DNA from 4 places in the Weizmannia sp. FSL W8-0401 genome. Region 3 is predicted to be linked to each of the others. Evidence: riboswitches for the same ligand, from Rfam matches in the RefSeq annotation. Region 3 holds a riboswitch; each other region holds the start of a gene.
What was found. Region 3 has a riboswitch for thiamine pyrophosphate ahead of thiT (energy-coupled thiamine transporter ThiT). Riboswitches for the same ligand answer to the same signal wherever they lie in the genome.
Positions count from the first base shown of each region.

Region 1: linked by a shared signal. The riboswitch ahead of NSU00_RS11945 (thiamine phosphate synthase) and the one ahead of thiT (energy-coupled thiamine transporter ThiT) in region 3 are both predicted to bind thiamine pyrophosphate.
Region 2: linked by a shared signal. The riboswitch ahead of tenA (thiaminase II) and the one ahead of thiT (energy-coupled thiamine transporter ThiT) in region 3 are both predicted to bind thiamine pyrophosphate.
Region 4: linked by a shared signal. The riboswitch ahead of NSU00_RS03220 (MTH1187 family thiamine-binding protein) and the one ahead of thiT (energy-coupled thiamine transporter ThiT) in region 3 are both predicted to bind thiamine pyrophosphate.

Region 1 covers NZ_JBBPAG010000001.1:2,420,009-2,426,010, forward strand. Annotated here, with positions in the region: gene NSU00_RS11915 (sensor histidine kinase) at 1-85, shown strand, start outside; gene NSU00_RS11920 (response regulator transcription factor) at 57-743, shown strand; gene NSU00_RS11925 (thiazole biosynthesis adenylyltransferase ThiF) at 923-1,942, opposite strand; gene NSU00_RS11930 (thiazole synthase) at 1,939-2,706, opposite strand; gene thiS (sulfur carrier protein ThiS) at 2,708-2,911, opposite strand; gene thiO (glycine oxidase ThiO) at 2,922-4,049, opposite strand; gene NSU00_RS11945 (thiamine phosphate synthase) at 4,033-4,638, opposite strand; TPP riboswitch at 4,769-4,878, opposite strand; gene NSU00_RS11950 (MFS transporter) at 5,148-6,002, opposite strand, start outside.
Region 2 covers NZ_JBBPAG010000001.1:757,724-763,725, forward strand. Annotated here, with positions in the region: gene istA (IS21 family transposase) at 1-1,199, opposite strand, end outside; gene NSU00_RS03485 (hypothetical protein) at 1,759-2,013, shown strand; gene NSU00_RS03490 (GH25 family lysozyme) at 2,466-3,563, shown strand; gene NSU00_RS03495 (hypothetical protein) at 3,651-3,965, shown strand; gene NSU00_RS03500 (TIGR01777 family oxidoreductase) at 4,013-4,918, opposite strand; TPP riboswitch at 5,179-5,268, shown strand; gene tenA (thiaminase II) at 5,260-6,002, shown strand, end outside.
Region 3 covers NZ_JBBPAG010000001.1:1,446,017-1,452,018, reverse strand. Annotated here, with positions in the region: partial or broken gene NSU00_RS06855 (FAD-dependent oxidoreductase) at 1-591, opposite strand, end outside; gene NSU00_RS06850 (CBS domain-containing protein) at 659-1,120, opposite strand; gene NSU00_RS06845 (MBL fold metallo-hydrolase) at 1,198-2,052, opposite strand; gene thiT (energy-coupled thiamine transporter ThiT) at 2,249-2,839, opposite strand; TPP riboswitch at 2,888-2,988, opposite strand; gene NSU00_RS06835 (SOS response-associated peptidase) at 3,046-3,720, opposite strand; gene trhO (oxygen-dependent tRNA uridine(34) hydroxylase TrhO) at 4,101-5,075, opposite strand; gene NSU00_RS06825 (DNA topoisomerase III) at 5,280-6,002, shown strand, end outside.
Region 4 covers NZ_JBBPAG010000001.1:696,185-702,186, forward strand. Annotated here, with positions in the region: gene prpB (methylisocitrate lyase) at 1-624, shown strand, start outside; gene NSU00_RS03210 (general stress protein) at 673-1,164, opposite strand; gene NSU00_RS03215 (amidase) at 1,288-2,775, shown strand; TPP riboswitch at 3,554-3,657, shown strand; gene NSU00_RS03220 (MTH1187 family thiamine-binding protein) at 3,739-4,062, shown strand; gene NSU00_RS03225 (ABC transporter permease) at 4,013-4,810, shown strand; gene NSU00_RS03230 (ABC transporter substrate-binding protein) at 4,807-5,805, shown strand; gene NSU00_RS03235 (ABC transporter ATP-binding protein) at 5,802-6,002, shown strand, end outside.

The DNA of each region.
Region 1 (6,002 bases), 970 kb from region 3:
TGGCGGCAGTAGGAAAAGGGACAAGTATTTATTTCAAACTAAAAAAGGTGATGTAAATGCCAAAAATATTAATCATCGAGGATGAACGAATAATTGCAGAATTGGAACGGGATTATTTAGAGGTTAATGGGTTTGAAAGTGATATTGCTACAACTGGTGAAAAAGGATTAGAACTAGCAATGACGCAAACCTATAACCTTATTCTATTGAATTTAATGCTTCCTGGAATGGATGGATTCGAATTGTGCAAAAAGTTAAGAGAAACATTGGATATACCCATATTGATGGTAACAGCTAGAAAGGAAGATATAGACAAGATTAGGGGATTTGACCGAGGTGCTGATGATTATATCGTAAAGCCATTTAATCCGAATGAATTGGTAGCAAGGGTAAAAGCACATATTTCAAGATATGACCGTCTAATTCATCGTGAACATCAACAAGATGACCTCCAAATAAGCGGCCTTCTTATCCAAAGTGAATCAAGGCGGGTAATAGTAAATGGAGAAGAGAAAACATTGACCGCTAAAGAATTTGACTTACTACAATTTTTGGCGACAAACCCGAACATTGTATTCAGCAAAGAACATTTATTTGAGCGTATTTGGGGATATGACTCAATTGGAGATACCACAACAGTCACTGTTCATATTAGGAAAATCAGAGAAAAAATTGAGGAGGATCCTTCTAATCCAAAATTCATAGAGACTATTTGGGGTGTAGGTTATCGGTTTAAAAAATAGATTAGACCAGAACGCACCTAGGAAAGGATTGAAGAACGCTTGAAACCTTGTCGCATAAGGGGTGGGATCCTGGTTGTCCCTATTTAGGACACCATTTTATTTAGACAATCAATGGCCTCATTGATCAGACCCCTATAAGGCTGCGGTCCAAAATCAATTTGGATCGCAGCCGGTAGCCTTTAACCTAACAACTTATGATAAATCGATTTAGCCTCAGAAATATCCTTTGCTCCGTGAATCAAGACCCTGCCATCTTTAAAAATGATGATTCGGTGCGGACCTGTACGATAGGATAGAAGATAAGGATTTCGCTGAACAGTTCCCCCTTGGTTTGAAAGTATTCTTTCTAAGGTTTCTAAATCACGTGTGACCGGAGAGGGGGGGCGTATTTGAACAGTATCTCTTCCACATAGCATTGTCGTTTTTGTTTGGTTTTCAAATGTCAAAAACGGGTAGGAGCGGTTGTTTCCACAAGAAGGGCAATCTTCTTTCTTTAATTTGTCTACTTTTATTGTACGATGTTGATTTTTCCATAAATCAAACGAAACGAGTTTATTTCGCAATGATTCCAAGTCACCAACCAAAATTTTTAATGCCTCAGTGATTTGATTGGCAGCAACCATATTAACTGCCGGACCAATAATACCAGCAGTATCACAAGTTACCCCTCCAAGTGGTACTGTTTCTAACAAACAAGAAAGGCAGGGAGTCTTTTCAGGAATAATCGTATAGGAGACTCCATAGCTCCCGACGCAGGCACCGTAAATCCATGGCACTTTGTACTTCTGTGCTATGTCGTTTATCATCATTCTGGTTTCAAAGTTATCTGTCCCATCGATTATAAGGTCCGCTTTCTGTGCCCATTTCTCAAGTTCTAACACAGAAGCATCTGCGACGACTGCCTCGATGGACACGGAGGAGTTGATGGACGTTAAACGATTTTTGGCCGCAATTGCTTTTGGCAGTCTTTTTTCGGCGTCTTGTTCAGTATATAATTGCTGCCGCTGTAAATTTGACCACTCTACATAGTCCCGGTCCACAATCGTTAGTTGACCAATACCAGCACGTACAAGCGCTTCCGCATTTGCGGAACCAAGTGCCCCAGCTCCTATGATGAGGACATGTTTCGTTGAAATCTTTTCCTGCCCGTCTTTTCCGATTGGAAGGAAGAGCACTTGGCGTGAGTATCGATTATTCACCCGATGCTCATTCCTTCCATTGGACTGCTCGCAGCGGCATAGCGTTTTTTCTCGATACGGCCTGCTTCAAATCCTAACCGTCCAGCTTCGATTGCTAACCTCATGGCTTTTGCCATTTTAACAGGATCAGTTGCTAGTGACACCGCCGTATTTAATAAAACGCCATCGGCACCTAATTCCATTGCCAAAGCCGCATCGGCAGGCGAACCAATTCCAGCATCCACTATAACCGGAACGACAGCTTGTTCAATGATAAAACTTAAGTTAACTGGATTAAGGATGCCTTGACCAGACCCGATTGGAGAGGCACCTGGCATAACGGCGTGACATCCAATCTCTTGAAGCTTTCTGGCTAATACAACATCGTCTGAGGTATAGGTGAGGACAATGAACCCCTCTTTTACCAATTCTTCTGTAGCTTTAAGGGTTTCAATTGGATCTGGCAGCAAAGTTTTGTCACAGCCAATGACTTCCACTTTAATCATGTCGCATAGACCCGAAGCTTTTGCCAGTTTTGCAATTCGAACCGCTTCTGCTGCTGTTTTGGCACCAGCCGTATTCGGCAACAGGGTATACTTTGAAGTGTCCAACTGTTCTAAAAAGTTCGGCTGATTTGGTTCAAAAATATTCATCCGCCGAACGGCAAATGTAAGGATTTCCGTTTTCGAAACTTCAACCGCTTCTTTTTGGATTTCATAGCTTGGATATTTTCCAGTTCCAAGCAATAAACGAGAATGAAAGGATAATGGACCAATTTTTAACATATCATCCGCCTCCTACAAAATGGACAATTTCAATTCGATCTTTATCAGATAATCTAGTACGCTGGTGTTCTGTCCTTGTTAATATCTCTCCGTTGATTTCGACAACGACGACTTTATCATGAATTTCGTAGTATTTAAGTAAATCTGTGACAAATACAATCTGTTCTGGTAATGAAACGGACTCACCATTTATTGTAATAACCATTATAGACCTCCTAATGAACCTTTTGCTTGTTTCGATCAATCCTGAAAGCGGAGAGAAGCGTATCATCTGGATGGCCTTCCAATAAATCAGCTATCAGTTGACCAGTAACCGGGCTTAATAAAATACCGTTACGGTAATGCCCCGCTGCAATAAACAATCCCTTCTTAAACGGATGTTCTCCTATGTACGGGAGGCCATCCCCTGTTTGCGGCCGAACACCTGCCCATGCTCGTTCCCACTTGGCATCTTTTATTTGGGGAACCAATTGGATCGCTCTCTCTACTAATGAAGCAATTCCCCCAAGCGTCACTTTTTTATCAAACGTATTTTCTACCTGGGTAGCACCAATAAAGATTTCACCATTCCGCTTTGGTACAAAGTAGCATCTCTTATCGGAAAAAATCGTTCTCTTCAGGATAGGGGTATCAGATTTAACGGAAAAGCATTCGCCCTTTACCGGATAAACCGGCATGTCTATCCCTGTATCCTTCATCAACTGTGCTGACCATGCTCCCGTTGCAAGGACAACCTGATGGCAATGGATGTCACCGGAAGTCGTTTTAACCCCAATGACACGTTCCCGTTCATAGATGAACGAGAGGACTTCCGTGTTTTCAAGAATTTCCGTTCCAAAATGAATCGCTGCCTTTGCAAAGGCCTTCGATAAGGTTGCCGGCATGACGTGGCCATCATTAGGAAGATACATGCCACCAACGATGTTAGAGGAGAGGGACGGCTCCATTTCCAAACATTCATGAGAATCAAGCCACTTTATGGCTGGATCCCAATTTTGCTGGAAGGTCACCTGTTTTTTTACTTCCTCTGCGATAGCATCGGTTTCGGCAATTTTTATGATCCCTTTTTGGTCAAACTCTATATCGATTCCAGTCATTTCATACAGTTCGTTTGCAAGTTCAGGAAACATAGCTTGGCTTTTTAAAGCGAATTGGAACAGTGGACCGTCTTGTTCTATCTCCGCTTGTGCCGCAAGCATTCCCGCTGCCGCACTAGAGGCTTCACATGCTAATTGTTTCTTCTCAATTATGGCTACTTTTCTTCCTCTTTTTGAAAGTTGATAGGCGATAGAACTTCCGTTAATTCCGCCGCCTATCACGACAACATCAAATGTACGCGTCAATTTTTCCATCTCCATTTATTAAGGCATTGTAGTAATCCTTAACTGCTGATAAAGGATCACGAGCCTCAAGTATTCCTGACATGACGGCAATCCCTTTTGCACCAGCGTGAATAACACTTTGGGCATTTTCTGGCGTTATACCGCCAATCGCAATCACCGGTATGTCTAGTTGTGCCACTTTGGCTAATTGTTTTAGCCCCTTGGGTATCTTTCCGGGCTTTGAGCCGGAAAAAAAGATGTGGCCGAACAAGACGTAATCCGCACCATCCCGATTGGCTTTTACGCCTTCACGATAGGAATGAATCGATCGGCCAACTTTAAGAAAGGGAAACATGGTTTTGACAATCGAAGTTTCCAAGCTATGAAAGGCTAGCTGAACACCAGCTGCTTTCGCTGCCAAAGCGACATCTACCCGGTCATTAATGATCATTTTGGATAGGGGAATGTTTTGCGCTAGATACTCAATTATCTGGTAAAGTTCCCGTGCCGTTTTTTGTTTTTCCCGTATGTGGATGGCCGTTACGAACGGGTGAATATCGGTTAATATTTCATGTAACTGTGCAACGGGCATTTTGCCATTCGAGATCACATGTAATTCTTTAATACCGTTAGAAATTTAGCTCACCTCCTTGGAAAATTTCCACATAAATGAACCTAATGAAAAACAAAAAAGCCACTTTCTTCGGTAAGAAAATGGCTGATGATTTGAAAAGAAATCAAATATCCTGTTTCCACTTTCCTACGCTGGTATTACCCAGATCAGGTTCATAAGAGTCCCGAAGTATACTTCGATCTCAGCCTTTTAAAAAAGGCACCTCTAGCGGATGACTTCGTGTATTAAATTGTAAATATTGCCTATAGTTTAATAATACCACATATCTAGAAAAGGTCAACAATTTATATAGGCAGTTTGTCTTCTTCCATGCCCGGAAATAACTGTAGTAGACAAAGGCAGGTCCCGTGAAGCAAAATGTCTCGATAGAACATCGAGTCTTTTTTCAAGTATATGATAAAATCATCAAGTCCCCTGTCTTCCGGTCTGGCATTGAGTTGAGAAACTTCAAATGCACCGTGCAAAAACCTTATTACTCAATTATGTTAACTAGAAAATCGTTCCTTCTCCGGGTTCATTTTTCTTATAGACCGATCTAATAGTGGAATGAGGGCAACAAGGATAAAGCTTATTCCGCCAACTGTAGCAACCATTTTATATCCAAAAATCTCAGCCAAAGGAACTGCCATCACCTGACCAATGGGGATTGTAATAAAAGCTCCTAAGTCATCAAAAGCAAGTACCCGTGAAAGTTTATCACGTGGAATCGCTTGCTGTAATGTTGTATCCCAGCCGATTCCAGAGATCGTTTGTCCAACCCCCGCGATTGCTGTAACAATTAATAAATAAGGTAATGCGAATCCTTGGCCAAGGACGATCAGAGGTATTCCACCGAAAGCAACGGCAATCAAACTGTCCCGAAGAGGATACCGGAGTTGTAATTTCAGCATCACTAGACTAGCTATAAGAAGACCCACTGCTTTTATACTTAATGTTAGACCCCATCCAGTTGAACCAATGGTATTTTTAGCAATAATGGGTCCAAGCACTTGCCACACACCCATTTGGACTGCATTTATTAAAGCAAAAGCTCCCGTTATTAACCAAATCCAACGACGCCTTCGAAAGTAACTCCACCCCTCGCGCATTTCGTGCATGAACGAAGTTTTCGAAACAACAGGATGTGAAGGAATATGAACTCTACTCATAAAAATAGAGGCGATAAAAAAACTAATCGCATCAATTGCAATCCCCCATCCTCCTCCGAAAATTGCTACTAAAGTCCCTGCAAGAGCAGGACCAACAATTTTAGATGCACTCCGTGATAAATTTAACAGTGAATTAGCTTGTTTGATATGTTTTCTTTCCACCAATTCAGGGATAATACCTCGCATTGCAGG
Region 2 (6,002 bases), 690 kb from region 3:
CCTTTAGTACGATCTCGTGTGTGCTGCCTATCTTGTATAAGTTTTCCTCTCTCGAATGAAATGATATGGTTGGCAATAACTGGCCCATCTGTTTGTTCACGTATTACCAGACGATTCTCAGCTGTTATTTCAATATAGACATCTTTATCTTTTTGATAGGTTCCGAGAGGAACCGAATAGCGATTGGATTGATAGACGATCGTATTGTCCTTACGCACTGTTCTTGTTATACTAGAATTAATACTTGTAGTAGTAATTTCTTTGATAACCGGTTTGAGGTGTTGCTTTTCCAATGTAAACACTTCAACTGGCCTTTTTTTTGTTGTATTATGCACTTTTCGGTTCCCAGTCCTCTCCAGCCAGGATATGCAGCTTTCATTCCATTGATCAATATTTTGAAAGATGCGGTGTTTGGCGAAATTGCCCTTCACATAACCAACGACATTCTCAATTCGCCCTTTGCTTTCCGGGTCAGCTTTTCTGCAGAAATAGACCTTCAATTTTCTCGCTTCCCGATAAGACTGAAATTCCTTTGTCAGAATTAAATCTCCCGCATTCTCGTTTACCATGAGCAGGGCATCCTGATCATATACCAGTTCATCGGTCATCCCTCCAAAGTATTGGAAAGCGTGCTCATGCATGCGAATCATATCTTTTGTCGTAAAAGGCCTGTCCAGCCATTCAACATACTTATATCTAGAATGCGATAACACAAAGCTTATAAAATACAATTTTACACATTTACCTTGAGGCGTTTTCTGATTGGTTTTCCCGAAGTCTACCTGAGCTTGTTGCCCCATTGGCGGGTCAGGTATCGCTTGATAAACCCGTTGATGTGTCTCTTTTGGTATGGCATATTTTTCACGAAGTTCTTTGACATAACTACGTACCGTACTTTCCCCAACAATTAGTTTAGGGTAGTGCTCCATCAACCAATCATGGATCTGTGCCGAAGACACATCTGGGTTTTCACTCAGCCAAGTATGAATAATCATTTCATAAGCATCGAGCTTCTTAGTTCGAGTCTTTGTTGAGGCCTCCCACAAAGCCATTTCTTCCGGAGACTTTTCCAGATATTTATATACTGTGGTTCTTGATATACCAAGCTTTCTGGCTATTCTTCTTATCTTAAATCCTTGTTCTTTTAATTGCTTGATCTTCATGTACATTTCCCATTTGTCCACCTTTACTTCCTCCATAACAATATAAATCAAACTATATTATTATATCGTATCGAGGGAATTATTATCAGGGGAATAACGTCGATGCATTTGATAGGTGTTGCCCCTCCCCGGGGCAACACCTATCAAATGCAAAATACCTGCCCCCATATCTCAGTAAAAGTGTTCATTTTTATCTAGCAGGAATGGTCTACTTTAGTTTAGCATTCACAATCTGTTGGAATCGTTTCGGACACGTATTTTAACAGACGAGGATTTCACCCATTTAAGTAAGCCAATACAAGTAAGGTTTACTTAATGGTTATATTATAGCAAAGGATGTGATGTAAAAAAAGGTTTTTTTGAAGTTATCCACAATTTTAAAAAAGAAATTTGCAAATTCGGCTCTTTTTGACTTTGAAAGCAGAAAAAATAGATGGAAAAATTTTCTAAATGTGGATAAGTCATTTTATCATAAAACATCTAAAAATTGATGAATTTACTCTTCAGAACTGAACCTGAGCCATGTGGAATGTGTTTGCGTTTTAAATTTGATATAATGAAGAAATAAACCACCAGGCGGTGAGAGGTTTTGAGGGTGAGCCGTGAAGAATTAAAGCGGATGATTGATCAAATTCCTGAACAAGATGTCCTTGAAGTGTATGATTTTATTGAATTTTTAACCTTCAAGCGGGGAGAACAAGCACTAAACGAAAAGGAAGTTGAATATCTGGCAAAAGATGAAGAAGTTGTTCGTCAGGTTCAAAAGAGTCGCGAAGATCGGCGAAACGGACGCATTTTCAGCAAAGAACAGGGGCTTAAGTATCTTCGGAGACGTTTCAAGGAGTCTTAAGCGTGGACAAAGAGTATCGTGTATTTTGGTCACAAACTGCGCTGGACGAATTGAGCAATATTCGGGGATACCCTTCAGATGTAAAAGAAAGAAATAATATAAAAATGGATTTTTGAATTATCTACAAAACGATTAATAAAAATTAAGTCTTTTTAGTAATACTCACCAGCATCTTATCTGTTACTTACGTAAATTTCGGACAAGTGCAGTTTGCCACACATTTGTTTTTGACGAATGAAGCCTAAAAAATATGAAGCCCTGAAATGGGAAACTTTACTTTTCCAATTTCAGGGCTTCTCTCACTGAGGTGCCGAACGCCGGGATTATTTTCTATCCCGAAAATTTATCCTTATTTTCATGGTCTCGGATTGAATCCGCCATCATTCGGGCGATGACAGCCCTTATATTAAATGTTAGAATAAGGTAATCTCATATATTCATAGGGGGACAAGATGGTCAAATTTGGATTTAAGTGCGTGATCTCTTTTGTAATGGCTTTCGCTTTTGTATTCCCCACTTTTTCAAATGGTTTGTTCATCAAGGCGCATGCAACTTCCATTACTGTCAAACATGCAACCAGATCGGTGAACCTTGTTTCGAAAGCATCAAGCGCCGGCAAAAAAGTTGGCACTTTGCCCGGCAATGCACCGGTATTTGTCACCGGTTCGTCGGGCAGCTATTACCGCGTTCAATTTCAAAATAAAACGGCCTATGCGTATAAAAAATATATGGCAAACGGCAGACCAAAGGCGTGGTATACCGGCTATGCTGCTGATACAGTGTATTTGCACGACATTCGTACGGGAAAAACATTGAAAAATACGCTTTATCTCGCAACGCCGGTTACCGTTTATGCGAAACAGGGCCACTGGCTGACCATTGGTTATGCAGACGGCTATTACGGATATGCCCAAACTTACGATACCCATATTGTCCGCTACGCCAAACGGGGAATAGATTTATCATATTTGCAACCATCCGGGACAAACGGGATTGATTTCAAAAAAGTGAAAGCGGCGGGTTTTAGCTATGCGATTATAAAAGCAAGTGAGGGAACCGATTTGCCAAAAACGGGCACCGAGGATTATTTTGTCCAGGATGTTAAAGCGGCAGCCAAAGCCGGTTTAAAAGTTCATGTTTATCACATGTTTGACGCCACTTCCATAACGGCCGCGAAACAGGAAGCAGACCATTTTGCGCAGAGGCTAAGTCCTGTGAAACAACAGATTGGCTATGTTTTTGTGGATGTCGAATACGAGAATCTATCGAAAAACAAAGATACTTTAACCCGCTATGTGGATGCCTTTATCACCGAGTTGAAAAGCAAAGGATTCCAACATACTGGGATCTATACGTACTACGATTTTTACAAGAATCGTTTAAATGCATCGAAACTGCCCAAGGGGAATCTATTATGGATTGCACGTTATAACGCAACGCTCGGCATGCAGGCTGACGTTTGGCAGCATCGTAAAACAAACTGTAAGATCAACGGCGTAAAAGGAAATTTTGATTTCGATCTGACTTACAACAAGGCCATTGGCGGCTAAGGTTTTTTGTAAAAAATGGAACGGCAGATAACCAAACAGTATTTGTTTGTGTACATGATGGATAAAAATAAAACGCGGGGCATATGTATGAAATGGGTTGAAGTTCATGCGCATTTTCCGGACGTGGTGTCTGAATGGAAATGCCAGCCATTGATGACATTGAAAACGGTAATGAAGGTTGGAAAGTCTAGTAAAAGCGCGTGCAGAAAATCAAAATCGCGAATGATGTATTTTTCAGGCTGGGGTGCAAAGAAGCGTATCAGATTTCAAATGGATAGCCATGTACCTCTAGTATCTATTGAAATGAAATACAAAGACCAGGGACCTACCATCAGGATGAAACCAGGTCTCCCAACAGCGGAAGACGGCTGTTGGGAGACCTTTATTTTTATGCGCGTGTGAAGAGGGGCCCTTCTGCCGTGGCGTTCGTTGCCTGTACTTTTTTGCCCTTATGGATTTGTAAGCAAATCTTCCAAAGCTTGCCGGAGCGTCGGGAACATGAATTCAAATCCTGCCTGCATGAGGACTTCCGGGCGTACATGCTGGCCTTCAAGCACAAGGCTGCTTTTTTGCCCGAGTGCCAGTTTCAAGGCAAAAGAAGGTACGGGAAGCCAATGCGGCCGGTGTAAAACAGCACCAATGGTTTTGCCAAATGCCTTCATCGTTATAGGCGAAGGGGCAGTGACATTGACCGGGCCGCGGATGTTCTCATTTTTAATAGCAAATAAGATCGATCTTACTACGTCTGTTATATGCACCCACGAGACCCATTGATTGCCGGAACCGACTGTGCCGCCAGCAAACCATTTATACGGCAATACCATAAGGGGCAGTGCTCCGTTTTCCTTTCCAAGCACAACGCCGAATCTCAATAAGACAGTACGGATGGCATGTTTTTCTGCTTGCTTCGCATTGGCTTCCCAACCCGATACCGTCCTGCCAAGAAAATCATTTGCCCTTTGCAATGATTTTTCAGTATACACAGCATTGCGTGATGGCGGATAGATGCCGATTGCACTTGCATTGACCAGCACTGCCGGTTTGCGCGGCATGGCAGACAGGATGCGCAACATTTCATCTGTTGCGCACATCCGGCTTTCATAAATTTGTTTTTGGTGTTTGGCACTCCATCTTCCATCGTTTATGGACACGCCGGCCAAGTTGATGAATACATCCGCATTCCCTATTTCATTTTCGGGAGAAGCATCTTCCACCAGCCATTTTACATACTGCACACGATTTGCCGGCTGCTTGTCTTTCCTTGTTAAAATGACCACTTCATGCCCTTCGCGAAGAAGCATATCCGTTAATTTCCGCCCGATAAATCCGGTCCCGCCAGCGATCACAATCCTCATTTTTGCCCTCCGTTCTGCAAATTTCTCCACGGTTTGCAACTTAAGTCAGGAATAAATGGGCACGAATGATGAAAAATCAAGGTTTCCAACTCATTCGTCCTTGTTTATGGGAAAAAGCCTTCTGTGATGTTCCCGGAGCTGTCCCGATATTAAAAAGTTAATGGAAGACGACATTTTAATCAAGATTAGGATGATAAATCTCCTGTTGCACAAAATTCGGGACTATGATATGGTAAGAGTAATGAAAATGAATATTCATAATAGTCTACTAGGGGCGCCGGGTTGGCTGAGAAGTACCCTTTGAACCTGATCTAGTTCGTACTAGCGTAGGGAAGTAGGTGATGAAATTACACCTGATGATTTGTAATTTATACACCCGCTTTCCGATGGAGGGCGGGTTTTTTATTTTGAAGCTGCTTAGGGCAAAGGGAGAAACCAGCCTGCAAACCGCAATCGGTTTCCCGGTAAACAAGGAGGAATCATTGTTGAAACGATCTTTTACAGAAAGGCTATATCAAAATGTCCAGCCGATTTGGGAGAAAAACCATAACCATCCTTTTGTCGTGGGACTGGGGAACGGAACTTTAGAAAGAGATAAATTTATCTATTATTTAAAGCAGGATTACGTATATTTAGTTGAGTACGCAAAACTGTTTGCCATGGGTGTTGTGAAAGCGGGTAACCTGGACATTATGACGAGATTTGCTGCGGTTCTCCATGAATCGTTGCATTTTGAGATGGAACTGCACCGCCAATACGCTGCCGAGTTTGGCATTACACGCACGGATTTAGAAGCAACTCAACTAACGCCGGCCAATCTTGCTTACACAAGTTATATGCTGCAAGTGGCCGCCAATGGAAGCTTGGCTGAACTTGTTGCCTGCTTGTTGCCGTGTGCCTGGGATTATTGGGAAATTGGGAAACTGCTGAAATTAAATCATCGAGACACATTGGAGACCAATCCTTACAAGAAATGGATCGAAACCTATTCTTCAGAAACGTTCGGCTCCGGAACGCAGTGGTTAATTGACTTAATGGACCAACTGGCAAGCGGAAAATCAGAAACGGAACTGGCAGTCTTAGA
Region 3 (6,002 bases):
ATTTTTGTCCATTAAATATTCAATCAGTGCTTTTCAGTACGAAAGCGGATGGAACTGTGCCTGCCCGGCCATTTTCACCGCTTTTTTCCCGGGAATCCCGTCCGGCAGCGAACCGATCCATTCTCCCGGGATGCCGAGGGTTTCATACGCCTGCATTTCTTTTTCCAGTTTTTCAATATATGCATCGGAATTGGTATAGAGAAAGGCATCCTGCCGCGAAAAATCACAGCGGATCCCGTGCTTCAGGATCGTTTGTTCAATGAACGATGCAGCTGTTTCGTTTGCTTTGTAATAAAGGGATGCTTTTTCTTTTCCTATATGCTGGATCAATTCATCATAAATGAGCCCGTGCTGTGCGGTGATTTTTGCCGTCGTATGCCCGCTTGTGCCATTTGCAATGGATCCGGCATCAAACAGGATCGTTTTATACCCTTCGTTTGCCAGCAAATAGGTAGTTACAATCCCGGCCATTCCGGCACCCACAACGGCCACATCGGCTTCCATATCCTGCGTTAACGATGGAAATTGCGGCATCGTGACCGTTTTGCGCCACAACGGTTCAGGAGATTGCGGCATTGAAGTTCCGTTCATGATTTGACCTCCCCGAAAGACTGTTATGTATAGTCTTCCCCGGGGAGGCCGGTCTAAACATTGCGATTTAGCTGTTGAGCAATTTATCCGTAATCTGGCGCATGATATCGCCTCTTGAGATGACGCCGACAACACGCCCTGCCTGATTGACGACCGGAAGCTTTTTAAAATGGTGTTTTGCCAGAATCCTGAGCGCATTTTCAAAATCGTCTTCAGGCCTTACCGTATACAGTTCCCGCCGTTTCATAATCTTTTCCACCGGGAAGTCCAGGCTGTGCACCAATTTTTCATTAAAGTCTTCCTGCTCATTTACCACGATCGTAATATAAAAATCGTAAACGGTCCGTGCCTTTGGCTGCAAAAAGCGGATGACATCCCCGTCACTGACCATGCCGAGCAGCTTTCCTTCCGCATCCACGACCGGTACGCCGCCGATCCGGTGGTGGGCAAGCACCTTTAACAGTTCCCGGATCGTCGTCTCTTTTTTTACCGTAATGACATCGCGGATCATAAAATCTTTGACTTCCAATTTTCTCGCTCCTTTTTATCCATCCATTTACAAATTATTGTAAACCTTTGCGGGGAAGGAAGCAATGAAGAAACCGCCTATTGTGCGCCATCCACGTACTTCCCGTGATCCGGGAGCGCGATTTCATCAAATCCGGAGACAAGGGCCTCAAGCCCTTCCCGCAAGCCGGCGCCGGACATCGGGATCCCGTGGCCGCAAAGAGCAGTTTCCGGCTTTAAGGCAGCCAATTTTTCAACTGAGCGTTTTGCCGCCTTCCAGTCGTTTGTAAAATAGCGCGGCGGCCCGTTTACTTCCTGCTTTTGCACCAGCACTTTCCAAAATTCATCCTGTCTGACGGTGATAAATGCGTCCCCCGCGATCAACACGTTGTCTGCTTCCCTGAAGAACGATACATGCCCGTTCGAATGGCCGGGCGTATGGATCCATTTCCAGCCCGGCAGAAACGGGACCGTCCCGTCTTCGGGAAGGGGTTGGACAGCCTTGCCAAGATCAACTGGTTCATTCGGATATATCATGGAAATCTTCGCCAGCAGGCCGCCTTCAACAGTCGGATCGGGATCCGGATACGTTTCACGCCCGGTTAAATAGGGCAGCTCCAATGGATGTGCAAAAACCGGCACGTCCCATTTTTCCAATAATGGCGCAATCGCACCCACGTGGTCAAAATGGCCATGCGTTAGTAAAACCGCTTTTGGTTTTGCCTTTTCCCCGAAGCGTTCCCGCACGGCTGAAAATATCGCGCCGGCGGAACCCGGCATGCCGGCATCCACGAGGACAAATGTACCGGTTCCGGCCCTGCCGATCAGACACACATTTACAATTTGGATGGTAAAGCAATAGATATCCGGCAGCAATTCCCTGCCTGTTCCGCTTTCAATCGAAGTCATCGGGATGATCCGGCGGCCAAACGGGTGATGAATGTCTTTATCCATAAAATCCCCTTTCTTTCATTATTCCTTCTTTTTATCCTTTCCCGTTTCTTACGGCCATTACCCGTTCTGCCGGCCATGATCAACTGAAAAAGCGGTGAAACCGAACTCCGGCTTTACAAGGCGCCTGTTTCCATAAAGCCTCCTGCCTGAAGTGAAAACGGCAAGGCGCAGTTGCCTTGCCGTTTTCAAGTTGCTTTTACGCCGCATGCCTGTGCTGATTGCGGTATTTTGTCAGCAGCTGCGGGGCGGCATTAAAGAGGATCGCCGCAACAGCTGCGCATAAAATGCCATTGCCAATCATCGTGACGCCGTTCGTGATGAAAGAATAGAGAAACGCCGACTGCCCTTTAGGCGCATAGGAACCCCAGAAAAACACGCCGGCCACGAAATGCCAGAAATAGCGGGCGAAACTGCCGGCAAGAACAGAAAGGCATATCCAAAAAGTCATCGTGCCCCTTTTGGCATGGCGGCAGCTTCTTTCGATAAGCGGCCGAAAAAGCCCGGCAAACCCGATGAATGAAAAAGCGACCGGATATTCCATGATGCCCTGAATCGGGTTGAGAATATCATTTGCATCACCGGTGACGATCTGCAGCAAGCTCCAAATAAATCCCGAAGCAACACTTGCTTTAAATCCCCAGCGAAAAGCGACTACAAAAACCGGCAGCATGGCAAACGACAGAGAAATCGCGGACGTCACCTTAATGGACGGCAATAAGTCCAACACGAGCGCGAACGCCGCAAAAATAGCCGCTTCAATCATAGCCTGTAAACTTAATTTGCCCATAAAAAAATCCCCCTTTTGGTATGCATGAACATAACGAACCATGGGAGGACAAAAGAAATTCCACATCCCTACGCCGGCATTAACCGGACAGGTTCAAAGGGTCAGAACATGGCGTTCACTCTCAGCTTAACGCTCCCCCTGTGGTTACGTTCATGAAATTGTCACCTTTATGATAAACTTTTTGCCACAACATTTCAACAAAAAATTTAATTTTTTGGCAATAACAGCTCTGGAAAATTGTTTTTCGGCGAATTGACGCGTTCAGATACGGCATACATTTCCATTAGGTCTGCATCATACTGCGAAAGGAGTGGCAACAGCCGGCCCGCCTCAGTGACCGATGTGTCCAGCCATTTTTCTTCATCTTCCCTGCGTAAAATCACCGGCATCCGGTCGTGAATTTTTGCCATCATCCTGTTCGCCTTTGTCGTTAAAATCGTGCAAGTAAAGACCGGATTCCCTTCCTGGTCCATCCATTTTTCCCAAAGCCCGGCCATCGCAAAAATGCCCCTGTTCTTAAGACTGATCCGCATCGGCGCCCGGGTGCCGTCTTTTCGGTTCCACTCAAAAAAAGAATCGGCCGGAATGAGGCAGCGCCGCCTTTTCACTGCCTCCCGGAAACCCGGTTTCTGAAATACGGTTTCGCTTCTGGCATTGATCATCTTATGCCCGATTTTCGGATCTTTTGCCCAGGAAGGAATCAAGCCCCATTTTAAAAAACCGAGTCTGTACTGCCCATGGGCGCTGATCACGGCAGCCACCATTTGCGAAGGCGCGACATTATAACTTTTGGCATATTCACTGCTTGAAAAAGAAGCTTTGGCATGGAACCTTTTTTCCAATTCATTTACAGATGCCGTTAACGTGTACCTCCCGCACATCCAAATCCCGCCTTTCTTTCTATCCTGAAAATATTGCCCGCTGATTTTCATCCTCTGCCATACCGCGTATGAAGCGGCAAAGATGCCCATTTTTCCCCATTTTACACAAAAAACAGGCAGATAAAAAGGATTTGGCCCAGTTGCACCAAATCCTTTCTCTGTTCCGGAACGCACCGCTTGTTAACCCTGCCCCCGAGCTGGGATGTTTGCAGCAGTTCCCGGTTTTTCTTCTCTTTTTCACATTCCGCTCTTTAGGCCTTGTTTCTTTCAAGAAAATGCCGTTTCCGAAGCAAGGAATCGTTCCGGCAGGGAGCGAGCACGGTTTCCATCCCCTTTTTCACCATCCGCTTTCCGAATCGTAAGGTTAAAAGCCGCGCCGGTTACCGGTTTAACGCCGCGTCTTCTTCTTCGATCCGGCGCAGCCGTTCAGCTACTTTTTCCGGTGTAAGGCCGTGTTCTTTTACATATAAATTATTTGGCACGGTGCGGCATTCATGCGAGCAGCTCCGCATATATTTATGTTCATTTTCTTCCGAGCATAAAAATTGCTTGTTGCAGGCTGGGTTGGCGCAGTTGACATAACGTTCGCACGGTTCCCCCGTAAAATAATCCCGGCCGACAACGACATGTTCCTTTCGGTTGACCGGAACGGAAATCCGTTCGTCAAATACATACAGTTTGCCGTCCCACAGCTCTCCCTGCACTTCCGGATCCTTTCCGTATGTCACAATCCCGCCGTGCAGTTGGCCGACATCTTCAAACCCTTCTTCCAGCAGCCAGCCCGAAAATTTTTCACAACGGATGCCGCCGGTGCAATACGTCACAATTTTTTTGCCTTTTAATTGATCCTTATGTTCGCGCACCCATTCCGGCAGTTCGCGGAAAGTGCGGATATCCGGGCGCAATGCCCCGCGGAAATGCCCGAGATCATACTCATAGTCATTGCGCGCATCCAGTACGACGGTATCTTCAGCCAGCAGCGCCTCGCGAAATTCTTTCGGAGACAAATATTTCCCCGTTTTTTCATTCGGATTGATGTCTTTTTCAAGCCGCAGCGTAACAAGCTCCTTGCGCGGGCGGACGTGCATTTTTTTAAACGCATGGCCGTCTGCTTCATCTTCTTTGAAGACCATGTCCCGGAACCGGGGATCTGCGTGCATCTTTTCTTTATATTTGGTTGTTTGTTCAACCGTTCCGGAAACAGTGCCGTTGATCCCTTCTTTGGCAACGAGGATACGCCCCTTTAAACCGGTCTCTTTGCAAAACTGCAAATGTTCAGCTGCAAAGGCTTCCGGATTTTCAATTTCAACATACTTGTAATACAATAAGACTCTGTACGGCTTTGTTTGTTCCATTATCGATAACCACCTATCCAATTATATTTGCAAGATATAATGCAGGCTTTCAGGTTACACTGTCTCTTACAAAGCACCATTTTACCAAAAGCCCGTTTGCATTTCAAAATTTTCACTGTGAAAACAGAAGAAACGAAATCATTTATCAATCCTGTTTGATGCGTTATACTTGTTCAGACAGGAATAAAAGAAAGGTGTTATGCAATGAAATCGCTTGTACTCGCCGAAAAGCCGAGCGTCGGGCGCGAACTTGCGCGCGTCCTCGGCTGCACGGAAAATAAAAAACGTTATATTGAGGGGCCGCGCTATATCGTGACATGGGCGCTCGGCCATTTGATCGAACTGAAAATGCCGGAAGATTATCATCCGAAATATAAAGAATGGCGCATGGAAGACCTGCCGATTCTTCCGGATAAAATGGAAACCAAAACAATCCGGCAGACATATCCGCAATATAAAGTGATCGAACAGCTCGGCAAAAGAAGCGACATCAAAGACTGTATTATCGCAACCGATGCCGGGCGCGAAGGCGAACTTGTCGCACGCTGGATTCTGGAAAAAATGCGCTGGAAAAAACCGGTAAAACGGTTATGGATATCTTCCCAGACCGACAAAGCGATTAAAGACGGGTTCAAGCAATTAAAACCGGCAAAGCAGTATGACAATCTGTACCGCTCCGCCGTCTGCCGCAGCGAAGCAGACTGGCTGATCGGGTTGAACGTGTCCCGCGCTTTAACCGTGAAATACAACGACCCGCTCTCCGCCGGGCGCGTGCAGACGCCGACATTGGCGATGGTGCTCGAGCGCGAACGGGAAATCCAGTCTTTTGTGCCGAAAAAATACTGGACCATTGAAGCGCTCGCCGGAAAACTCGAAGTATCGTATGACCATAACGGTGAGAAACGGATATTTGACGAGCAAAAAGCA
Region 4 (6,002 bases), 750 kb from region 3:
AACGTTGCCCGCACCGCCCGCGAAATGGTCGAAGCAGGTGTTGCGGCTGTTCAGATTGAAGACCAGCAGCTTCCGAAAAAATGCGGGCATTTAAACGGGAAGCAGCTCGTTACTGCATCTGAAATGTGCGAGAAAATCAGGGCGTTGAAAAGTGTGACGCCGTCGCTTGTCGTTGTAGCCCGTACGGATGCGAGAGGCGTGGAAGGCGTGGAAGCGGCGCTGAAGCGGGCCAACGTCTATGTGGAGGCAGGTGCGGACGCCATTTTTCCGGAAGCGCTCGAGTCCCGTGAGGAGTTCCGTTTATTTGCGGAAAAAATAAAAGCGCCGCTCCTTGCCAACATGACCGAATTCGGCAAAACCCCTTATTATACGGCGGAAGAATTCGAAGAAATGGGTTATGCCATGGTTATTTATCCTGTCACTTCGCTGCGCGTTGCCGCAAAGGCTTATGAACGGGTATTTGAAAAGATTAAGAACGAAGGGACGCAAAAAAATGCCCTCTCCGACATGCAGACGAGGAAAGAGCTGTACAGCACGATTTCTTTAGAGGAATTTGAAGCGCTCGACCAGTCGATCGCTAAAACGATTCTTCCTGTTACGCCTGATCCTTCATCATCAACGTAAAGAAAAAGGGCAAACCCGCTTTTTGCGCGCGGGGTTGCCCTATTCAACTTAGCGGCCGGCCTGTTTAGATTTCTCCTGCGTCGTGGAGTAGTTTTCGCCAAATTCGTTTTTCAATCCGGATCCTGTTGTTTGGCCGGAAACTTCTGCGGCAGGATCGGCTGTTCCGGGAGCGGCCGTTTCATTGAGGGCAGAAGCATCATTATCTACGAGCACAAGATAGTGTCCGGCATCAATTTCGGCCGAATAGCGGTCCAGTTCGTCCTGCGGGAGATCGAGATTGGTCAGTTTTCTTGTCGTTTCGTCATAATAGCCCGGCTTGAAGAACCCTTTGATTTTCTCCCAGAGAGAGCTGTTTTGTTCATCCGGGGCAGAAGAGGTGTGGTCCACATTTGCGCCGGTCTGGTTTTTCAATAAAGTCCCATCATTCCCGTTTGAAATAATGGAAATATCGGAAGTGCTGTAGCCTTCTGCGGTCAACCGGTCTACTGCGTTAATCGTTTCCTGCAATGTTGTGTAAATGCCAACTACTTCTTTTGCCATCTCTATCTGCCTCCTAACGGTGATAGTGCACTTTTACCCGGTAGAAAAAGGGTTAAACGGTTTTCGCAGGTTTTGACATATCCATAAAATTCAGTCAATATAAGATTGAATGGAGGGATTGAGATAGAACAATCTGCATATCTATCGTATGATGCAACAGAACTGGCCAGGCTCATAAAGCGAAAAGAAGTGAGTGTGGAAGAAGTGTTGGAGGCGGCAATGGCCCGGATTGAAAAAACAAACAGGCGTTTAAATGCCGTCATCCGGACACGGTTTGAGAAAGCAAAGAAGGAAGCGGCCGCGCTCCGTACAGATGAGCAGCCATTTGCCGGCGTGCCGGTTTTGCTCAAAGACATTTCCCAGGCGGTAAAGGGCGAGCTGCTCACATCCGGATCAAAACTGCTGCAGCAAAACCGTGCCAGAGAAGATGCTTTTTTTACGGCAAAATTGAAGGAAGCGGGGTTTATCATTCTCGGACATACAAACGTACCGGAATTTGGATTAAAAAATATTACGGAACCTGAACTTTACGGTCCGGCGCGCAATCCGTGGAATCCCCATTTTTCACCCGGCGGATCAAGCGGCGGTTCCGCGGCTGCGGTGGCTTCCGGGATGGTACCGGTTGCCGGTGCAAGCGACGGCGGCGGATCGATCCGCATTCCTGCTTCTTTTACAAGTTTAATAGGATTAAAGCCGACAAGGGGAAGGACACCAGTCGGGCCGGGACGTGGACGGCAATGGCAAGGGGCGGCCATTGACTTCGTGCTGGCAAAAACAATCAGAGACAGCGCAGCGCTCCTCGATGTGCTGCAAACTGTGGAACCCGCCGCTGCTTTTCAAACGCCGCTTTTTCCGGGATATGTACAGGAACTAAAGCGGAGCGGAACGAAAAAATATCGGATCGCGTTTTCGGTTGAATCGCCGGTTGGGACGCCTGTCAGCCGCGACGCAAAACAGGCTGTCTATAAAACGGCAAAATGGCTGGAACAGGAGGGCTATGTCGTGGAAGAAGCCAAGAACGGTGTTGACGGCAGGCGGCTGATGGAAAACTATTATTTAATGAACTGCGGGGAAATGGCGGCGGAACTTTCGGATTTGGAAAGCGCACTTGGACGCCCGCTTACGGAAAAAGATATGGAGCCGGTTTCGTGGGTCTTGTATGCTGCCGGGAAAAATGTCACGGCGGCGGAATACGCAAAGAGTCTTGCGGAGTGGGATAAAGCTGCAGCACAAATGGCTGCTTTCCATGAGACTTATGACCTGTATCTCACGCCTTCAACCGCGTTTCCGGCACCGAAAATCGGGGAACTTACCCAGACAGGGAAAGAGCGGGATCGTTTGTTTGGTGTTACCGGGCTCCCGAAAGAAAAGCAGCAGGCACTTGTCTATGATATGTTTGAACCGAGCTTAACGTTTTCCCCGTTTACGCAGCTCGCTAATTTAACCGGGCAGCCGGCGATCAGCCTGCCGGTTCATGTAACAGCGGCCGGGCTTCCTTTAGGGGTACAGCTGGTTGCGCCGAAAGGAAATGAACACTGGCTGCTGGATGTCGCATATGCGCTTGAACAGTCGGAACTTTGGGTTGGCATGCAGGGAAACCCTTGCCTTTAAAGCATGAATAAGAGGCGTTACTTACGCACGGGTCGGAACGTCTACGTTAAGGAAGGCAGTAGTTTTTACGTGCCTATCTTAGCAGTGTCATCTTACGTTAAGGAAGCCCGCCAAAAAGTCATGCTTTCTTAATGTAGAGGCGTCCTACGTTAAGGAAGGCTGCCCAAAAGCCCCGCTATCTTAACGTAGGGGCGTTCTATGTTAAAGAATGCCACTAAAAAAGCCCGCTTTCTTAATGTATAGGTGTTCTATGTTAAGGAAGGCCGTCAAAAAGTTCCGCTATCTTAACGTAGAGCCGCTCTATGTTAAGGAAGTCCGAAAAAAAGACATGCTATCTTAACGTAGAAGCGTTCTATGTTAAGGAAGCCCGCCAAAAAGTCATGCTTTCTTAATGTAGAGGCGTCCTACGTTAAGGAAGGCCGTCAAAAGGTTCCGCTATCTTAACGTAGAGCCGCTCTATGTTAAGGAAGTCCGAAAAAAAGACATGCTATCTTAACGTAGGGGCGTTCTATGTTGAGGAAGTTCGCGCAAAAGTCAGCTTCCTTCACGTAGAGCCATTCTATGTTAAGGAAGGTCGTCCAAAAGTCCCACTTTCTTAACGTAGAACCGTTCTACGTTAAGAAAGTCCGCCAAAAAACCCGTCTACCTTAACATAGAAGCCTTGCCGTCCCAGGGTGATTCTTTACCCAGGCAGACAATGGCTGGCTTGCGCACCGCACCATCGTATTGAAAATTTTTTGCCAAAAAGGATGGTTTTCATGTTACAATAAAATTACAAGAAAAAAAGCAGGGGAGCCGGTTTTGGCTGAGAGGATGCCGTTTTGCATCGACCCTTCACCTGATCTGGATAATGCCAGCGTAGGGAGTCTCATATTGAAGCATGTTTCGGCATGTTTTGGATGGACAGGCTTTCTTGCGCATGCAATGAAAGCTTTTTTATTTGAAAAAAAGGAGGAAAATTTGATGGAAAAATCGAATCAAGTAACGGTTTCTTTTTCAGTTGTTCCGCATATTAAAAGTGATGACTTATACGGTGTCGTCGACCGTGCGATCGAAGTTGTTCAAAACGCCGGCGTACGTTATGAAGTCGGGGCAATGGAAACGACGATGGAAGGCGATCTTGACGAACTGCTTGGGATCATCAAAAAAGCGCAGGATGCTTGCGTCCAAGCCGGTGCGATTGATGTCATCACATCGATCAAAATCCATTACCGGCCAAGCACCGGGGTGACAATGGATGAAAAAATTGCAAAATATCGCGAACAAGCGCCGCAGCCGGTTCGTTAACACGGCGCTCACGGCTGCCTGGCTCATTTTTTTGCTCTTCGTCTGGCAAGGGGTAACGGCCGGCTTTCATATCAGTGAATGGATGCTGCCAAAACCGACGGAAGTATGGCAGGAATTGAAAAATCTGCAATGGATGGTTTGGCCCAATATTTGGCAAACTGCAAAAGAAGTATTGATCGGGCTTGCCTTTTCCATTATGATTGGCGCAGCGATTGCCGTTTTTATGGATATGGTTCCCGTTTTCCGGATGCTGGTCCGGCCGCTACTAGTCGTTTCGCAAACAATTCCGATTGTGGCGATTGCGCCGCTTTTCATCGTCTGGTTCGGATTCGGGCTCCAGTCAAAAGTTATTGTGGTCATTTTAATCTGCTTTTTCCCGCTGGCATTGAGCATTCTGGAAGGGTTTCAAACGGTGGATGATGACTTGGTGAAACTGTTAAAGACCATGCATGCTTCAAAAGGGCAAATTTACATGAAAGTCAAATTTCCGGCTGTGCTCCCTTACTTTTTTTCAGGTTTAAAAATTGCCGTTACATATAGTGTGATGGGTGCCATTATCGGTGAGTGGCTCGGCGCAAGCGAAGGGCTCGGCGTCATGCTGACAAGGGCGACAAAATCTTTTATGACTGCCCGCTTGTTTGCCATCTCCGCTGTCATCATTGGGCTCACATTTCTTTTATACGGCGCTGTTGAATGTTTGCAAAGGCTATCCGCACCATGGGTATATCGAAAGGAAGATCATCAATGAAGAAAATTTTAATCATGTTGCAGGCGGCCATGTTGCTGCTTGCTGCCGGATGTGCCGGCAGCGGGCAGAAGGACAGCAGCAAAAAAGCGTTGCAAAAGGTGACGGTTGTGCTGGACTGGTTTCCGAACACCAATCATACCGGCCTGTATGTGGCTAAAACAAAACATTATTTTCAAAAGCAGGGCCTAGATGTGAAAATTATCCAGCCGGGAGACAATATCACGGCTGAACAGATGGTGGCCTCCGGGAAAGCGGATTTCGGGATCAGCTATCAGGAAAATGTCACCACGGCAAGGACGGAAGGAATCCCGATTGTATCCATTGCCGCGATCATCCAGCACAATACTTCCGGCTTTGCTTCTTTGAAAAAAGACAACATCACTTCTCCGAAAGATTTTGAAGGTAAACGCTACGGCGGCTGGGGTTCGCCGTCTGAAGAAGCTGTCATCAAAACGGTCATGGAAAAATACGGCGCCGACTACAGCAAAGTAAAAAATATCGTGCTCGGCCAGACGGATTTTTTCAAATCAATCGGACGTGAAGCGGATTTTGAATGGATTTATTACGGCTGGGACGGCATCCAGGCAGAGCGGAACGGGAAAAAACTGAATCTTATCATGGTCAAAGATCTCGACCCTGCGCTTGATTATTACAGCCCGGTCATCATTACAAGCGAAAAACTGGCCAAAGGGGATAAAACCCTTGTCAAATCTTTTATGAAGGCTGCGGCGCAAGGTTATACATTTGCGATCAAGCACCCGGAACAGGCTGCCGATATCCTGATTCAGGACGTGCCGGATACAAATAAAGGGCTTGTCCGCGCCAGCCAGAAGTGGCTGAGCACGAAGTACCAGGACGATGCCGCGGAATGGGGGGTACAGAAGGAAGAAGTGTGGCGCCGTTATATGGACTTCCTTTATGACCATAAAGTCATTAAGAAAAAAATTAACATCAAGGCTGCCTACACAAACGAATTTCTTCCAAACCGGCCATGACGTATTTGCAATTGGAAGACATTACGAAAACATTTGGAGGGAAAAAAGTGCTCGACGGCATTTCCGCAACGATCCAAAAAGGTGAGTTCTGCGCTTTTATCGGGCCGAGCGGGTGCGGAAAAAGCACGCTGTTAAATATCATTGCCGGGATTGAAAAGGCGGATGGCGGCAAAGTGATGCTTGGCGGCAAACCGGAC